One region of the Dietzia sp. WMMA184 genome, then DNA from elsewhere that is predicted to be linked to it. Evidence: predicted binding sites of a transcription regulator. Region 1 holds the regulator's gene; each other region holds the start of a gene.
What was found. Region 1 encodes LexA, which represses DNA repair genes until DNA is damaged. Its sites were predicted from a motif close to CGAACANNTGTTCG; they were not measured.
Positions count from the first base shown of each region.

Region 2: CK206_RS16815 (HNH endonuclease signature motif containing protein) is a predicted target of LexA. The motif match lies at 2,116-2,129, and genes of this name have one in related genera.
Region 3: CK206_RS07780 (HNH endonuclease signature motif containing protein) is a predicted target of LexA. The motif match lies at 1,888-1,901, and genes of this name have one in related genera.
Region 4: CK206_RS05275 (CoA transferase subunit A) is a predicted target of LexA. The motif match lies at 1,629-1,642, and genes of this name have one in related genera.

Region 1 is NZ_NXEI01000001.1:423,737-427,928, reverse strand. It holds gene hrpA (ATP-dependent RNA helicase HrpA) at 1-164, shown strand, start outside; gene nrdR (transcriptional regulator NrdR) at 175-630, opposite strand; gene CK206_RS01980 (hypothetical protein) at 742-1,182, opposite strand; gene lexA (transcriptional repressor LexA) at 1,372-2,082, shown strand; gene hflX (GTPase HflX) at 2,122-3,570, opposite strand; gene dapF (diaminopimelate epimerase) at 3,624-4,192, opposite strand, start outside.
Region 2 is NZ_NXEI01000001.1:3,626,622-3,630,813, reverse strand. It holds gene pgi (glucose-6-phosphate isomerase) at 1-1,356, shown strand, start outside; gene CK206_RS16820 (dihydrofolate reductase family protein) at 1,461-2,051, shown strand; gene CK206_RS16815 (HNH endonuclease signature motif containing protein) at 2,188-4,110, shown strand; gene CK206_RS16810 (SDR family oxidoreductase) at 4,180-4,192, opposite strand, start outside.
Region 3 is NZ_NXEI01000001.1:1,691,665-1,695,856, forward strand. It holds gene CK206_RS07775 (acetaldehyde dehydrogenase (acetylating)) at 1-232, opposite strand, end outside; gene CK206_RS07780 (HNH endonuclease signature motif containing protein) at 322-1,869, opposite strand; gene CK206_RS07785 (IclR family transcriptional regulator) at 1,983-2,747, shown strand; gene CK206_RS07790 (2-keto-4-pentenoate hydratase) at 2,744-3,529, opposite strand; gene kstD (3-oxosteroid 1-dehydrogenase) at 3,581-4,192, shown strand, end outside.
Region 4 is NZ_NXEI01000001.1:1,143,869-1,148,060, reverse strand. It holds gene CK206_RS05285 (IclR family transcriptional regulator) at 1-715, opposite strand, end outside; gene pcaD (3-oxoadipate enol-lactonase) at 751-1,542, opposite strand; gene CK206_RS05275 (CoA transferase subunit A) at 1,653-2,405, shown strand; gene CK206_RS05270 (3-oxoacid CoA-transferase subunit B) at 2,409-3,038, shown strand; gene CK206_RS05265 (malate dehydrogenase) at 3,153-4,160, shown strand.

The sequences.
Region 1 (4,192 bases):
GACGGCGGCCGGGCGGGGCGCGGGCGTGCCGGGATCTGCGGTGGATGCTCGCCGAGTACCGGGTGGGGCTGTTCGCGCAGTCACTGGGTACGGCCCGTCCAGTGTCGGCAGAGCGGATCGACAAGGCGGTGGCGTCTGCGCTCGCCCCACGGTCGTCCAGATGACGTTGCGCGGTCAGCGGCTCGCGCGACGCTCTCGGAGGGCGATGATCTCGCGTTCGAAGTCGTCGGCCGAGCTGAACTGCTTGTACACGGATGCAAAACGCAGGTAGGCGACCTCGTCCAGATCCTGCAGAGGGCCCAGGATGGCGAGCCCGATCTCGTGGGCCGGAACCTCGGACACACCGCCGGAGCGCACTGCGTCCTCGACCTGCTGGGCGAGGCGACGGAGAGCGTCCTCGTCGACCGATCGTCCCTGGCACGCGCGGCGGACACCGCGAACGACCTTGTCCCGGCTGAACGCCTCGGTCACCCCGTTCCGCTTGAGAACCGTCAGCAGTGGCGTCTCGAGCGTCGTGAACCGGTGTCCGCACCGGGGGCACTCCCGTCGACGCCGGATCGCCTGTCCCTCGTCGACGGATCGTGAGTCGATCACCCGGGAGTCCTCGTGATGGCATGTCGGGCAGTACATTCCCGTGGGGCCCTTCGTCGACCGGAGTTCACACGTCCCGGATCGTGCCTGACGGAACGCGGGGGTGGCAGACCGCCGCCCGCGGTCCATTCTAGGAGGCCCGCTGCCCGGTCACGCGTAGGCGGGTCCGCCGAGGAAGGCCACTGCGAGAAGCATGATCACGCCGAATGCAATCCCGCACGCCAGCAGTGCCCAGGCCGGCACGTCGTCGACCACCCCGGTGGACACCGGGGCCTCGACGTGGCACGCCCGCGCGCGGTCCGTCGAGACCGGGCGCACGAGTACACGCCGACCGGGGGCGACCGATGTGACGGTGGCCGGACGGGCCGCCACCCGCGGCCGGACGAGGTTCCCCGCACGGGCGGACGTGACGGCCAGCCGATTGCCCTCGGGTCGGACCAGCGTGCGCCGCGGCGCAGGCGTGGGACGCACGAGCACCGACACATCTCTCGGCCGGTCGAGGTGAGCGCCCTGTCCACGATGGTCATCGGGGCAGACCTCGGTCCACCGCACGGCCGGACGTGGGTGGGACTGAAGCTCGACAACGGTCATGGTGGCTCCCTACTCGATACGGTGTGCGATCAGGGTTCGCACACCTGTATGTCTGTCTCAGTACATCTGTTCGAATCCGAACTCCCCTAGAGTTGTATCACGCGACTCCGACACAATCACGATTCGCAGAGGAATTTCTTCGAACACGTGTGTGGCGCAAGGCGGTGGTTGGCACTAGGGTGTAGACAGATCACAGCGTCGAACATCCATTCGCCGAAGGGACCCCACGAGATGCCGAAGCCCGATTTCGAGTCACTGACGGACCGACAGAAGAGCGTTCTCCTGCACATCCACGACACCGTCAAGGAGCGTGGTTATCCGCCGAGCATCCGCGAGATCGGGGACGCGGTCGGCTTACAGTCCACGTCGTCGGTGGCGCATCAACTCCGCACGTTGGAGAAGAAGGGCTTCCTGACGCGGGATCCTCACAAGCCGCGCGCGGTCGACGTCCACGGTGTCCCGGGGCAGAAGTCACGGGGCCGCCGGTCACCTGCGCCGGAGCCCCAGCGTCCGGGAGGCGCGGTCGAACCCGTCTACGTACCCGTCCTCGGCCGGATCGCGGCGGGCGGGCCCATCCTCGCGGAACAGGCCGTCGAGGAGATCTTCCCCCTGCCGGCGGACCTCGTCGGGTCAGGTGATCTGTTCATGCTCAAGGTCGTCGGCGAGTCGATGATCGACGCCGCCATCTGCGATGGCGACTACGTGGTGGTCAGGCGGCAGAACGTCGCGGACAACGGGGAGATCGTCGCCGCCATGATCGACGGGGAGGCCACGGTCAAGACCTTCCGGAACGACTCGAGCGGAGTCTGGTTGTTGCCCCACAATCCGTCGTTCAGCCCGATTCCGGGCGAGCACGCGACGATCCTCGGCAAGGTCGTGACGGTGTTCCGGAAACTCTGAGTCCCGGTTCGAACGACGCGCCGCCCGTCCCCGCAGGGGTCAGGCGGCGCCGTCATGTGGATCGCGGACCGCGAACTCGTCCAGTTCGCCGGCCACGGACGCGGGCAACCGGACCACCAGCCGGGTTCCGTCCTGGGTGTGTTCCTCCTCGACCACCGCGCCCTCGGCGTGGACCCGCGACACCACGTCCCCGCGGGAGTACGGGACGGACAGGGTCAGCTCGGTGTCCCCGGAGGCGACGATCTGGGTGATCCTCTCGAGGAGTTCGTCGACACCCTGCCCGGTGACCGCCGAGACGAACACGGCGTCGGGCAGCGCGTGGTGCAATTCGGTGAGGACCACGGGATCCGCGGCGTCGATCTTGTTGATCACCAGGAGTTCCCGAGGCCGCTCCGCGTTCTGCTCTTCCACCACCTCGTTGATCACCTTGCGCACCGCCTCGATCTGGCGGAGCGGGAAGGCATCCGAACCATCCACCACGTGGAGGAGCAACTCGGAGTCGACGACCTCTTCAAGAGTCGACCTGAAGGCCTCGACCAACTGGGTCGGCAGATGCCTGACGAATCCCACGGTGTCCGTGAAGACGACCGCCCTGCCGTCGGGCAACTCGGCCTTCCTCGTCGTCGGATCGAGGGTGGCGAACAGGGCGTTCTGAACCAGGACGCCGGCTCCGGTGATCCTGTTGAGCAGGCTGGACTTCCCGGCGTTCGTGTATCCGGCGATGGCGATGGACGGCACCGGAGTGGAACGCCGACGGTGCCGTTTGGTGTCCCGGGCCTGCTTCATCCCCTTGATGTCGCGACGCAGACGGGCCATCCGCTCGCGGATCCGGCGCCGATCGGTCTCGATCTTGGTCTCACCCGGGCCGCGAAGACCGACGCCGCCGTTGCTGCCGGCACGGCCGCCCGCCTGGCGGGACAACGACTCGCCCCACCCACGCAGACGGGGCAGCATGTACTCCATCTGGGCGAGCGACACCTGGGCCTTGCCCTCACGGCTGGTGGCGTGCTGCGCGAAGATGTCGAGGATCAGCGCGGTACGGTCGATGACCTTGACATTGACCGCCTTCTCCAGCGCGAGCAGCTGCCCCGGGGTGAGCTCGCCGTCGCAGATGACGGTGTCGGCGCCGGTCGCCGCGATCACGTCCTTGAGGACGCTGACCTTGCCCGACCCGATGTACGTGGCGGCATCGGGCTTGTCGCGGCGCTGGATGAGCGCGTCGCACACCTCCGATCCCGCGGTCTCGGCGAGCTGGGCGAGCTCGTCCATCGCGGCGTCCGCCTGCGCGGCGGACCCTTCGGTCCAGACACCGACGAGCACGACACGTTCGAGTCGGAGCTGGCGGTACTCGGCGTCGTTGACGTCCTGGAGTTCGGTGGAGAGCCCCGCCACCCGGCGCATCGAGGATCTCTCCTCGAGCTGGAATTCACCGATGGATGGATCGAGGTCGCGTGTCGGCCGGTCAGCGGCCGTGTGATCAGTAGTCATTCGGGTTCATCTTCTCACACCGGGCCCCCCGGTGTCCCGTTCGAGACGGTGTGCTACCGACCACGGTGGTAATGACCGTGGGCGACGAGTGTGGACGGCCCTGTGAGCGAGGACCCGGCACCGGTCAGTGATACCTCCACCTCGCCGCCCGGGACCACCACGACGACGTCGCCCGTCGCCTCCCCCGAGTCGGCCAGCGCGGCGACCGCGGTCGCGACGATTCCGGTTCCGCAGGACATGGTCTCCCCTGATCCCCGCTCGTGGACCCGCATGGAGACCCGACCGTCCACCATCGGGGTGGCGATCTCGACATTGACGCCGTCGGGAAAGAAGGCCCGGTCGTACCCGGGGGCCTCCTGCACCCGCAGCCCGGCGAGGTCCGCGGCGTCCAGATCGGGGACCACACAGGCGAGGTGCGGATTGCCCATGTCGACGGCGAGCCCGGCGAACGTCCGGCCACCGACCTCCGCCGACGACAGTCCGAGCAGTCGCGGCTCCCCCATGTCCACCCGCACCACGGCGTCATCACCCGAGTGTGAGAGGACCTCGGCGGGGCGGGCCCCGGACCGCGTGCCCACCGGGATCGAGCCGACCTCCGCTCTCCCGGTCGCGACGAGGGCGT
Region 2 (4,192 bases), 3.2 Mb from region 1:
CCCGATGCCGAACTCGTCGTCGACGACCGGAACGTGGTGGCCGACGTCCACGCGGTACTCACACGCATGGCCGACTTCTCCGACCGCGTCCGCTCCGGCGAGTGGACCGGACACACGGGCGAGCGGATCGACACGGTGCTCAACATCGGCATCGGGGGCTCCGACCTTGGCCCGGTGATGGTCGACAGCGCCCTGCGGCAGTTCCGGACGGCCGGCATCAGCGCCAGGTACGTCTCCAACGTCGACCCCGCCGACCTCTCGGCCACCCTCGCGGAGATCAACCCGGCAACGACCTTGGTGGTGGTCGCCTCCAAGACGTTCACCACCCAGGAGACCATGGCCAACGCGCACGCGGCGCGCCGGCACTTCGTGGAGGCCCTCGGCTCCGAGGACGCGATCGCCTCGCACTTCGTCGCCGTCTCCACCGCCGCCGAGAAGGTCGCCGACTTCGGCATCGCGGCGGACAACATGTTCGAGTTCTGGGACTGGGTCGGTGGACGATATTCCGTCTCCTCCGCCATCGGGCTGTCGGTGATGATCACGGTGGGGCCACCGGCGTTCATCGAACTGCTCGAGGGCTTCCACACGATGGATGAGCACTTCGCCACCGAGGCGCCCGAGCACAACGCACCGGTCCTCATGGCGCTGCTGGGGATCTGGTACACGTGCTTCCTCGGGTCGCAGTCCAAGGCCGTGATCCCCTACACCCAGGACCTCCGACGGTTCCCGGCCTACCTGCAGCAGCTGACCATGGAGTCGCTCGGCAAGTCGGTCCGGCTCGACGGCTCCGATGTCACCTACCCCACCGGCGAGGTCTACTGGGGCGAGCCCGGCACCAACGGCCAGCACGCGTTCTTCCAGCTCCTCCACCAGGGCACCCAGCTGGTTCCCGTCGATTTCATCGGGATCGCCCGCCCGGGCACGGACCTGGACGCCCACCCCACCGATGGGTCGGACGCGGTGTCCATGCACGACCTGCTCATGGCCAACCTGTTCGCGCAGTCGCGGGTCCTGGCGTTCGGCAAGACCGAGGAGGAGGTCCTCGCCGACGGCGTCGACCCGACTCTCGCGCCCCACAAGGTCATGCCCGGGAACCGGCCGTCCACCACGATCCTCGCGCCGTCGCTCTCGCCGGGTGTCCTCGGCCAGCTCATCGCACTGTACGAACACATCGTGTTCACCCAGGCCGCGATCCTCGGCATCAACGCGTTCGATCAGTGGGGCGTCGAGCTGGGCAAGGCCCAGGCCGGCGAGTTGCTGGGCGCCCTCACCGCCGACACCCACCCGGGCCCCACCTTCGATTCCTCCACGGACTCCCTGGTCGAGATCTACCGCGAGGCACGCGGCCGGCGCTGACGCCCGCACCGGCGCCGTCTCCCGCGCCGGCTCGTGCGCCCGGCCCGCTCAGCGGGGTGCGCCGTCCCCCTCGCGCGGGGCGCGCCACCGTGCGATTCTTGAGCATGGCCACGATTTACTGCACCGCGACGAGCCTCGACGGGTACATCGCCGACGACGACGAAAGCCTCTCCTGGCTGTTCGCCACTCCCGGAGGCGCCGCGCCGGGGTCGACTGCCGGGGCCGATGACGAGTCGGTGCCCGAGCTCCACTTCGACCGGTTCTTCGCCGGCGTCGGCTCGATCGTCTGCGGTGCGAACACCTTCGAGTGGGTCCGCCGGGATCTCACCAAGGACGGCCAGCCGTTCGTCTGGCCGTACTCCCAGCCCACCTGGGTCGTCACCCACCGGGACCTCGACCCCGTCGACGGCGTGGAATACTTCGCCGGCGATATCGCCGACCTGCACCCCCGCCTCGTCGAGGCCGCGGAGGGGCGGGACGTCTGGGTGGTCGGCGGCGGCGACCTCGCCGGGCAGTTCGCCGACCTCGGTCTGCTCGACCGGGTGTGGATCCATCAGTGCGCGGTCGTCCTCGGCTCCGGCCGACCCCTGCTGCCCCGTCGGCTCCGCCTCCACCGTCGTCAAGTCGACACCGACGGGCAGTTCACCGCCATGCTCTTCGACGTCGTCGGCCCGGAACCACGCGATTCGGCCTAGCTGCTCGACCCCCGGTGCGCCCCCGGTGCTCCCCCGGTGCGCCGGGGGAAAACCCTTGCCTAGTCGAATGTGTGTGCGTATTATAGAACACAGATTCGACACCGGGTAGGCGGCGCACGGTCAGGGGGTGGGGCACATGGGCGGTAACGCAGACCGTTCGTCCGGCGGCTCGTTCCCGTCCGGTGGTTCGTCGTCGCCGGGCGGCAGTGCGGCCGGCGCCTCCTCGTCTTCCGCCTCGCCCTCTTCACTGTCGGAGCTGCGGGCGGCGGCGCGTGAGGGGTGGATGGGCGAGAATCGCGCGGCGGCGCGCCGGTTCGTGGCCTGCTACGAGCTATTTGTCGAATGCCAACGCCGGGAGGAGTCCGGGGCGGGCAGCGGTGAGTGTCGGCCCGGTCATGCGGTGCTCGATCCGATCGATGTCGCGGCCGGGTACGTGGTGTCGGCGATGGCGATCTCGACGGGCCGGGCCGAACGGATGATCACTTTCGCTGTCGATCTGCACTTGCGGTATCCGGAGATCCTGTCCGCGATGGCGCAGGGGCGGCTGGATCTGCAGGCCGCGAAGATACTGGCCTCGCAGATGGCCACCGTCCACGTCGATGTGCTCGAGGCGGTGCAGCGGCGGGTCGTCGAGGAGTATCTCGCCGCGATCGAGGGCGGGGTGCGCCTTGGTGAGAAAGCCATCCGCGGCAACGTCGATGCGATCATCGCCCGCTACGACGCCGACGGGATCCGCCTGCGCCGCCAGGAGGCGGCCCGCACCCGCGGGGTGCGGTTCCACAAGGGCGTCGATGGCATGTCGAGCGTGTCGGCGATCCTGGCCACCGAGGAAGCCGCCGTCCTGGCCGAGGCCCTCGACCAGCGCGTGAAAGACCACAAGTACGCCGACGCCCAAGCCGCCGCCAGCACCCAAGCCGACACCGCCAACGCCGACACCGCCAACGCGGGCGATCGCGCGGCCGCTGGCGAGGTCGAGGACTACTCGATCGCCGAGCGGCGCGCCGACGCCCTGATGTCCCTGGTGTGCGGCGACGCCGGCCTAGCTGGCGCCGCTGGTCGCGCCGGTCGGCCCGGTCAGCCCGGCGCGCCTGGTGCCGGGGTGGCGTTGCGGCCGAAGGTCACCGTCATCGCCACCGGCAACACCGCCCGCGACGCCGGCGGCGCCCGGGTGGAGTTCACCCGCACCGGCCAGGCCGCCCTGCAGGCCCTGCTCGACATGCTCGCCACCAGCGACGGGGCCACCTTCGAGCCCATCGACCCGCGCATCGGGGCCGCCGACGACTCCCGGGCCGCCCTGAAATACCGGCCCAGCGCCCAGTTGGCCCGCCGGATCCGGCTGCGCGATGGCACCTGCCGCCACCCCGGCTGCGCGATCCCGGCCGAGGCCTGTGATCTGGATCATGTGGTGCCGTTTGATCACGCCGACCCCCGTCGGGGCGGGCACACCATCGAGGCCAACCTGGCCGCGATGTGCCGGCGTCATCACCGGTTCAAGACCTTCTCGGACTGGATCTACGAACTGCAGCCCGACGGCACCCTGACCGTGCGCACCCCGGACGGCTCGACCATGCTCACCCGACCCTCCGGCCCACTTGCCAAGTACCGGCGCGAACAGGCCCACGCCGAAACCGAGGCGTGGACCCGGCAGCAACGCCGCAGCCCCGACCCCACCGGCGACGAGAAGGCCGACGCCGAGCCGACGTTCTGGTCCCGCCGCGCCTCCCGCCACCGCACCGAACGCCGCAACACCGAACGCCGCAAGGCCGAACGCGCCCGCACCTACGACCCCGCCCCACCCGCCCCCGGCACCGGGACGGGCACCTCCGGGAACGGCAAGGCCACCGGGAACGGCACAGGCACGGACGCCGCCGGCGCCGCCGCCACCACCAGCGCGGCCACCGACACCACGCCCGAGAAAGCCACTCCCGCCAGCGCCACCCCCGAGAGCGCCAGCCGCTGGTGGGCCCGCAACAAACCCCACCACAGCGACATCGAAAAAGGCATCCGCGCCCTACTCCACGAACGCCTCGACGAACTCATCGACCCACCACCCTTCTGACACCACGAGGGCCGCGCCGGGCATGACCGGCGCGGCCCTCGTCGGGGCCCGGGTGGGGCCACCAGTGGGTCAGACGAAGCGG
Region 3 (4,192 bases), 1.3 Mb from region 1:
GCAGGTCGGGCTTCTCGCCACCGGCCTCGATGGAGGTGAGCAGTTCGTCGGCGCCGCCCGCCATGCAGGTGAGGCCGTGGTCGGCGGCGCGCTTCATGCCCTCGGACTCGGCGTCGATGCCGATCATCCATTTGGGCTCGATGTACTCGCTGCGCTCGAGCTTGTACATGAGGTCGGCTCCGATGTTGCCGGACCCCACGATCGCGGCGGTGAGCTTGGTCTTGTCTGTCATGACGGAAGTGTCGCGCGGGCGGGCTCGCGGGACAACAGGTTGTGCCACTCAGTGAAATCGCGGCACTCCAGGGCGGTGCACGCCGGCACTCAGGCCGGCCGTGCGCGCGCCCGGGCCGCGCCCGGAGGGTTCGTGAGGTGACCGTCTGCGCTGATGAGCCGGTCGGCGAAGGCGTTCCACTCGCGTTCCCGTATGGCGTCGCGCGCACGGGCCAAGGGGCCCTTGGGTCTGGTGCGGTGTTGGTGTCCGGTGTCGGTGAGGATGATCAGTTCGCCGAGTGGGCCGGGCCTGTAGGCGTTGGTCCCGAACGTCTTCTCCCGGTGGTGTTTCCGACACAGGCAGACGAGGTTCCACTCGGTGGTCGGCCCGCCGAGTTCGGGATCCTTCGTGTTGAACGCGATCACATGGTCCACGTCACAGTCCTCCGCGGGAACCGAACACCCCGGATGTCGGCAGGTGCCGTCGCGCATGCGGATGCGCTCCGCCATCGCGGGGGTGATCAGGTAGCGCAGGGCGTGTTCCGGGGAGTCGAGCACGCCGGGGGCGGGGTCGACGAGTTCGAACCGCACGCGTGCGTCGGCGCCCTCCAGCAACTGCTGGCACAACCAGGAGTAACTGCTGTATGCGCCGTGCACGAATTCCACGCGGTTGGGCAGCCCCTGCGCGGCCGCGGCGATCACGCTCACCCGGATCGGCCGGCCGGCTGCGGCGGCGTTACCGAGCGACGGCCTGGGCATGTCCGCACCCACGGTGACCTCACCCAGCTCGATCGATCCGTCGTCCCCCGGGCCGGAGTCCGTCCCGCCGGCGTCGGCGGGCGCCGGGGCCGGGGCGGGCGCCGGGGCGTACACGGCGAGGGAGGCGAGAGCGTCGGCACGCAGCTGATCCAGCGTGCCGGGCACCCCGTCTCCGGAGGCAGCGCGGGCGTCGGTCTCGATACGTCCCCGCAGCAACTCCGCATCGGCCAGAGGCAGCTTCGCCCACATCGAGGCCATCCCGTTCCGGCCCGACCGGAACCGGACCGTACGCGTGAGCGCCGCCCGGGCCCGGGCATCCTCGGCGCCCTCCGGGTCGAGCCGGCCGACGGCCTCATCGATCCGGCCGTCCACCGAATTGCGAGTCGGCCGGTCACCGCCGTCCAGGTCGTCGACGATGCCCGCCACGACCTCGTCCTCCACGTCCGAGACGATCGAGTCGGGCACCTCGGCCAGCTTGCAGGCGATGTCGATGGCGAGCTGTTCGGGAACGACCCCGCGCTCCACCGAGGCCCGCAGTCGCGCGAGCCGCGAATGGATCTGGACCCCGGCGGTGACCAGACGCGCGGCGTGCCAGCACGTGAGCTGACAGGCCGCCACGAGATGGTCACGAGCCCTGGATTGCGGGTCCAACCGTGCGTATGCCGAACGTGCACGAGCACCGCTCCCGGCGACCCCTTCGGTGCGGTCGACGCCCGTGCCGACCTCATCCGCCCGGGACATCTGCTCGACCAGGGCCGCTGCCGCCTCCAGCCGGGTCGCACCTGCCCGGTTCTGCGCCAGGGTCGCGGCCCGTGCCGCCTCGCTCACCTCCGTCGAGTCGAGCCCGCCCAGGGATTCCGGAACCGCGAACAGTGACTTCGTCGTCGACAATTCCCCCACCCCCCTCGCGCTCGATTTAGAACTTGTGTTCGACAGTACGGCACTGCAGGTGTTAGCGCAAGCGTTCGATCCGCCCGGCCTCCGGTGTCCGACCCGCGCGCTACACTCACCGCATGACCGAGCCCCCCTCTTCTCCCGTCGACCGCGCCTTCGAGGTGCTACGCGTGACGGCGGGCGGGACAGGGATGACGCTCAGTGAGATCGCGCGCGAGACCGGGCTGGCCAAGTCCACGACGCTGCGCCTCCTGGCCGCGCTCGAGCGCAACGACGCGGTGACGAGGATCGGGCAGCGCTACCGGCTGGGGCCGTTGGTGCACGAGCTGGACCCGATCCCGGTCTCGCCGGCGTACGAGCGGATCCGCCGGGTGCTCACACCGTTTCTCGCGCACCTCTTCGAGGCCACGCGCGCGACCGTTCACCTGGCCACCCTGCACGGCGACGAGGTGGTCTACCTCAACAAGTTGCACGGGCCGCGGCCGATCCCGTCGCCGTCGCGGATCGGCGGCGGCCTGCCGGCGTACTGCACAGGGGTGGGAAAGGCGATGCTGGCGTTCGACGAGGCAGCGGCCGAGCGCGTGGCGCAGGAGCCGTTGGTCGAGTGGACGGACACCACTGTGACCTCCCCCGACGCCCTGGCGGTGGAGCTCGCCGAGATACGACGGAGGAGACGCGCGATCGACCGCGCCGAGCTCACGCCCGGCCTGTACTGCGTGGCGGCGCCGGTGTTCGACGACGACGACGAGGAGCGCGCAGGCGGGACGCGGGCCGTCGCCGCGTTGTCCGCCAGCGCGGCGGACGAGAGCGCGCTGGCCCGGCTCGAGCCGCTGGTCACCCGCGTCGCCGCGGCGGCCGGTCGCGCGCTGGCCGCGGACGGTTAGCGGAAGTCCATGGTGACGTCGCCCAGCCCGGCGAACTCGGCGCGGAAGCTGTCGCCCGGGGCGGCGTCCATCGCGCGGATCGCGGTGCCCGGAAGGATCACGTCGCCCTTGCGCAGACGGACACCGAACTTGGCGACCGTCGACGCGAGCCACCCGACCGAATTGAGCGGGTTACCGAGCACCGCGTCGGAACGCCCGGACGCGAGGAACTCGCCGTTCTTGTAGAGGGTCGCGTCGATCGCCGCGACGTCGATGTCCGCGAGCCGGACCCGCTGCTCGCCCACCACGTAGCCACACGACGAGGCGTTGTCCGCGATCGTGTCGGGCAGCGTGATCTTCCAGTCCCGGATGCGGGAGTCGATCAACTCGATCGAGGGGACGACCCACTCGATCGCCGCGGCGGCCTCCTCCTGGGAACATCCCTCCGGCGGGATGTCGGCGCCCAGGATGAAGCCGACCTCCACCTCGACCCGCGGGAAGCAGAACCGGGCCGCCTCGATCGCGGTGCCCTCGGGGTATTCCATCGTGTCGAGCAGATGCCCGTAGTCGGGCTCGTCGACGCCCATCATCTCCTGCATCGCCTTGGACGCCAGGCCCACCTTGTGGCCGGTCACCACCGCGCCGGCATCGAGCCTGCGGCGGATGTTGACCAGCTGGATCTCGAAGGCGTCGTCCGGGGTCATGTCAGGATGGTCGTCGGTCAGCGGCGCGATCGGCGCGACGTCCGACTCGGCGTCCCAGAGTCGCTGGGCAAGTGTGGCGCGGGTCTCCTCGTTGAGCATGAGGGGGATGCTACCTGGGCCGTCTGGCGCCACGGCGCTCAGTTCTATAACGTGTTCTACATGGCAGATCAGGAATTCGACGTCGTCGTCGTCGGCAGCGGTGGAGCAGGCATGACGGCCGCCCTCGCTGCAGCAAAGAAGGGCCTCAGCGTGGTCCTCGTAGAGAAGGCCCCGCACTACGGAGGCTCCACCGCGCGCTCCGGCGGCGGCGTGTGGATCCCCAACAACTCCGTGCTCCGACGCGACGGCGTCCTGGACACCCCGGAGGCGGCCCGCACGTACCTCCGCTCGATCATCGGCGACGCGGTGGAGCCCGAGAAGATCGACACCTACGTCGACCGCGGTCCCGAGGTCCTGGACTTCGTCCTCGCCAACAGCCCCCTGCGGTTGGAGTGGGTCAAGGACTACTCCGACTACTACCCCGAGGCTCCCGGTGGGCGTCTCGGCGGCCGGTCCGTCGAGCCCAAGCCGTTCGACCTCCGCCAGCTCGGGTCCGAGGCCGACAAGCTGGAGCCGGGCTACGCCAAGGCGCCGGTCAACATGGTGGTGATGCAGTCCGACTACCGCTGGCTCAACCTCCTCCAGCGTCCGCACACCAAGGGCATCAGGCGTTCGATCCGGGTCGCCCTCCGGATGTTCCTCGCCAAGGCGCGCGGGCAGAAC
Region 4 (4,192 bases), 720 kb from region 1:
TGAGCTGGTCGGGGGAGTAGCGGGCGGCGTGGGTGGAGACGTTGAGGGCGGCGCTGACCGCGCCGTGGCGGTCGTGGACCGGGGCGGCCACCGAGCGCAGGCCGGGCTCGAGTTCCTGGTCGACGACGCACCACCCGCGCTCTGCCACCCGCGCCAGCTCCGCGCGGAGCGCTGACTCGTCGGCGAGGCCGTGGGGGGTGAGCGCCCGCAGGTCCGTCGCGGCGAGGTAGGCGTCGAGGTCCTCGGCGGGGAGCGAGGCGAGCAGGACCCGCCCCATCGATGTGGCGTAGGCGGGGAACCGGGTTCCGATGGTGATGCCGATGGTCATGATGCGACGCACCTGGACGCGCCCCACGTAGACGATGTCGGGGCCGTCGAGTACCGCCACGGACGAGGATTCGCCGAGCCGCGAGCTGAGCTTCTCCAGGTGCGGTTGGGCGAGATCGGTCAGCGGGAGCGCCGACAGGTAGCTGTACCCGAGGTCGAGGACCCGGGGGGTGAGCCAGAAGACAGAGTCGGCCGTGTCCACGTAGCCCAGTTCGACGAGGGTGTGGAGGAAGCGGCGGGCGGTCGCCCGGGTCAGTCCGGTGTTGCGCGCGACGTCACTGAGGGTCTGGCGTGGCTGGCGGGCGTCGAATGCCCGGATGACCGCCAGGCCGCGCGCGAGCGACTGGACGAAGTCGGGGGAGGCCGGGCGGTCGCCGCCGTCGTCCACGGACCCGGCCGGGGTCGACACTACGTCGGGGCGGGTCACGCCGCGCCCGTGTTCCGTGCGGCGTCGAGGTGTCGGCGGAGCACGTCGGTGATGCGGTCCGGGATCTCGACGGTGGGCACGTGGGCCGCCGGGGAGACGACGACGAAGTCCGCTCCGGGCACCCCGTCGGCGATCTCGCGCAGTACCTCCGGGGGAGTGGAGGGGTCTTCTTCCCCGGCGAGCACGAGGGTGGGGCAGGAGATCCGACCCAGCTCGGCGCGGTTGTCCCAGCCGGCCAGCGCGTCGCAGCAGGAGGCGTATCCCTCGGCCGGGGTGCCCAGGACCATCTCACGGAGCCCGGCGACCAGCTCGGGCTCGGCCTCGGCCCGCGCGGCGGTGATCCACCGTGCGACGACGGCGTCGGCGACCGCGGCCGTCCCGCCCTCGCGGACCGCGGCGGCGCGATCGGCCCAGCCGGACGGTTCACCGAACTTCGCGGCGGTGCACAGGAGGGCGGTGGAGAGCACGCGGGTGGGTTCGTGGACGGCGAGCCACTGGGCCACCGCGCCACCGAGCGACAACCCGGCCACGTGGAACCGGTCGACGTCGAGCGAGTCGAGCAGGGCCAGAACGTCGGCGGCCAGGTCGGCGATCGTGCACGGCCCGGGGGCGACCTCGGACGTGCCGTGGCCCCGGTGGTCCACCGCGACCACGGTGTGGTCGCGGGACAGGTCCCGGACCTGCGCGTCCCACATCGAACGGTCGGACCCGAGTGATCCGAGGAGGACGAGGACGGGGGTGTCGGCGGACCGGGGTCCGCTGACCTCGTGGGACAGGGTGGCGGGCATGGTGTCGGTCCTCTCGTGCGTCTGGTTTCCGGTTCGGGACCACGATACGCGGAGATCGTGCGAAGGGCGAACACTTGTACAAGATGCGAACACCGGATAGGGTTCGTGACATGACCAACAAGATCTTCTCGTCGGCCGCGGACGCGGTCGCGGACATCCCCGACGGTGCCTCCCTGGCCGTGGGCGGGTTCGGTCTGGTCGGCATCCCCGCCGTCCTCATCGACGCGCTCCTCGAGCAGGGCGCCACCGACCTGAGCACGGTGAGCAACAACTGCGGCACCGACGGTTTCGGCCTGGGCAAGCTTCTGGAATCGCACCGGATCACCCGGACCACGGCCTCGTATGTCGGCGCCAACAAGGAGTTCGCCCGCCAGTACCTCTCCGGCGAGCTCGAGGTGGAGCTCACGCCGCAGGGCACGCTCGCCGAGCGCATGCGGGCCGGAGGCGCCGGCATCCCCGCCTTCTACACCCCGGCCGGCGTCGGCACGATGGTCGCCGACGGGGGCCTGCCGCTGCGTTATGACGGCGAGGGGGGCGTCGCCAAGGCGTCCGAGCCCAAGGAGGTCCGGGTCTTCGACGGCGAACAGTACGTCCTCGAGCGCGGGATCGTCACCGACTTCGCCCTGGTCCACGCCCACAGGGCCGACACCGTGGGCAACCTGCAGTTCCGTGGGACGGCTCGCAACTTCAACCCGGACGTGGCCATGGCCGGTCGGATCACGATCGTGCAGGCCGAGGAGGTCGTCGAGCCGGGCGGGATCGACCCGGCCAACGTCCACATCCCCGGCATCTTCGTCCAACGGATTGTCGAGGTCGGCCGCCAGGAGACCGGCGTCGAGATCCGCACCACCAGGGAGGCCTGAGCCATGAGCTGGACCCACGAGCAGATGGCGGCTCGCATCGCCGCGGATTTCACCGACGGCCAGTACGTCAACCTCGGTATCGGTATGCCCACCCTCATCCCCGGATATCTTCCCGAGAGTGTGCAGGTGACCCTCCACTCGGAGAACGGCATCCTCGGCGTCGGGCCGTACCCGACGGACGACGAGCTCGACCCCGAGATGATCAACGCAGGCAAGGAGACCATCACCGCCGAGGCGGGGGCGGCGTTCTTCTCGTCGTCGGAGTCCTTCGCCATGATCCGCGGCGGTCACGTCGACGTCGCCGTCCTCGGCGCTATGCAGGTCTCGCAGTCCGGCGACCTGTCCAACTGGATGGTCCCCGGCGCCATGGTCAAGGGCATGGGCGGTGCGATGGACCTCGTCCACGGCGCCGACCGCGTGATCGTGATGATGGACCACGTCACCCGCAAGGGCGACCTCAAGCTCATGCAGGAGAACACGCTCCCGTACACGGGCAAGGGCTGCGTCCAGCGGGTCGTCACCGACCTGTGCGTCCTCGACATCGCGCCGGAGGGCTTCCGACTCGTCGAACTGGCGCCGGACGTGACCATCGACGAGGTCCGCCGGAAGACGGGCGCCGAGATCCACGCCTGAGTCGACGCTCGGGTGGACGTCAGGTGTACACCGCCCGCGGAGGCGGGAGGCGGGGTCGGATTCTCACTACTGTGGGAACCGACCCCGTCGTCGTCCCCGGAAGGTCCGTCCCACATGAGCACCTCTACCCCGGTCACCGCCACCCCGGCCACCGTGACCGTCACCGGCGCCGCCGGAAAGATCGCCTACTCGTTGCTGTTCCGTCTCGCCTCCGGGCTGGTGTTCGGGCCCGGGACCCCGGTCCGCCTGCGTCTGCTCGACATCCCGTCGGCCGTGGTCGCGGCGGAGGGCGTCGCGATGGAGATCGAGGACTGCGCTCTCCCGCTGGTCGAGTCGATCGAGATCACCGACGACGTGGACACCGCGTTCGACGGCGCCAACGCGGCATTCCTGGTGGGCGCCAGGCCGCGCGGCAAGGGGATGGAGCGCGCCGACCTGCTCACCGCCAACGGGGCGATCTTCCGGGAACAGGGCCGCGCCATCAACGCCCACGCCGCCGACGACGTGCGGGTGGTGGTGGTGGGCAACCCCGCCAACACCAACGCCTACATCGCCCACCGACACGCGCCCGACGTCCCCGCCGGTCGCTTCACCGCCCTGATGCGGCTCGACCACAACCGCGCGCTCAGCCAGCTCGCCACCCGGCTGGGAGCGCCGGTCGCCGACCTGGACGGGGTGGTGGTCTGGGGCAACCACTCGGCCACCCAGTTCCCCGACGTGTCGTACCTGACGCGACGAGGCGAGCCGGTCACCTCCGGGCTCGACGAGGAGTGGTTGGCCGACACGTTCATCCCACGGGTCGCGAACCGGGGAGCCGAGATCATCTCGGTGCGCGGATCGTCGTCGGCCGCCTCGGCCGCCGGCGCGGCGGTCGACCAGATGCGCGACTGGGTGCACGGCACCAGTGGGGAGAGCTGGACCACGGTCGCATTGCCGTCGGAGGGGCAGTACGGCACCGTGCCGGGTGTGGTGACGGGGTTGCCCTGCCGCAGCCGCGGCGCGGAGTGGGAGGTCGTCGAAGGACTGGCGATCGGGGACTTCCAACGAGCCCGCATCGACGCGTCGGTGGCGGAGCTGGTCTCGGAGCGTGACGCCGTTCACGGACTGGGACTGGCCGACTGACCTCGGGTGCACCGGGGCTGACGGCGTGTGCC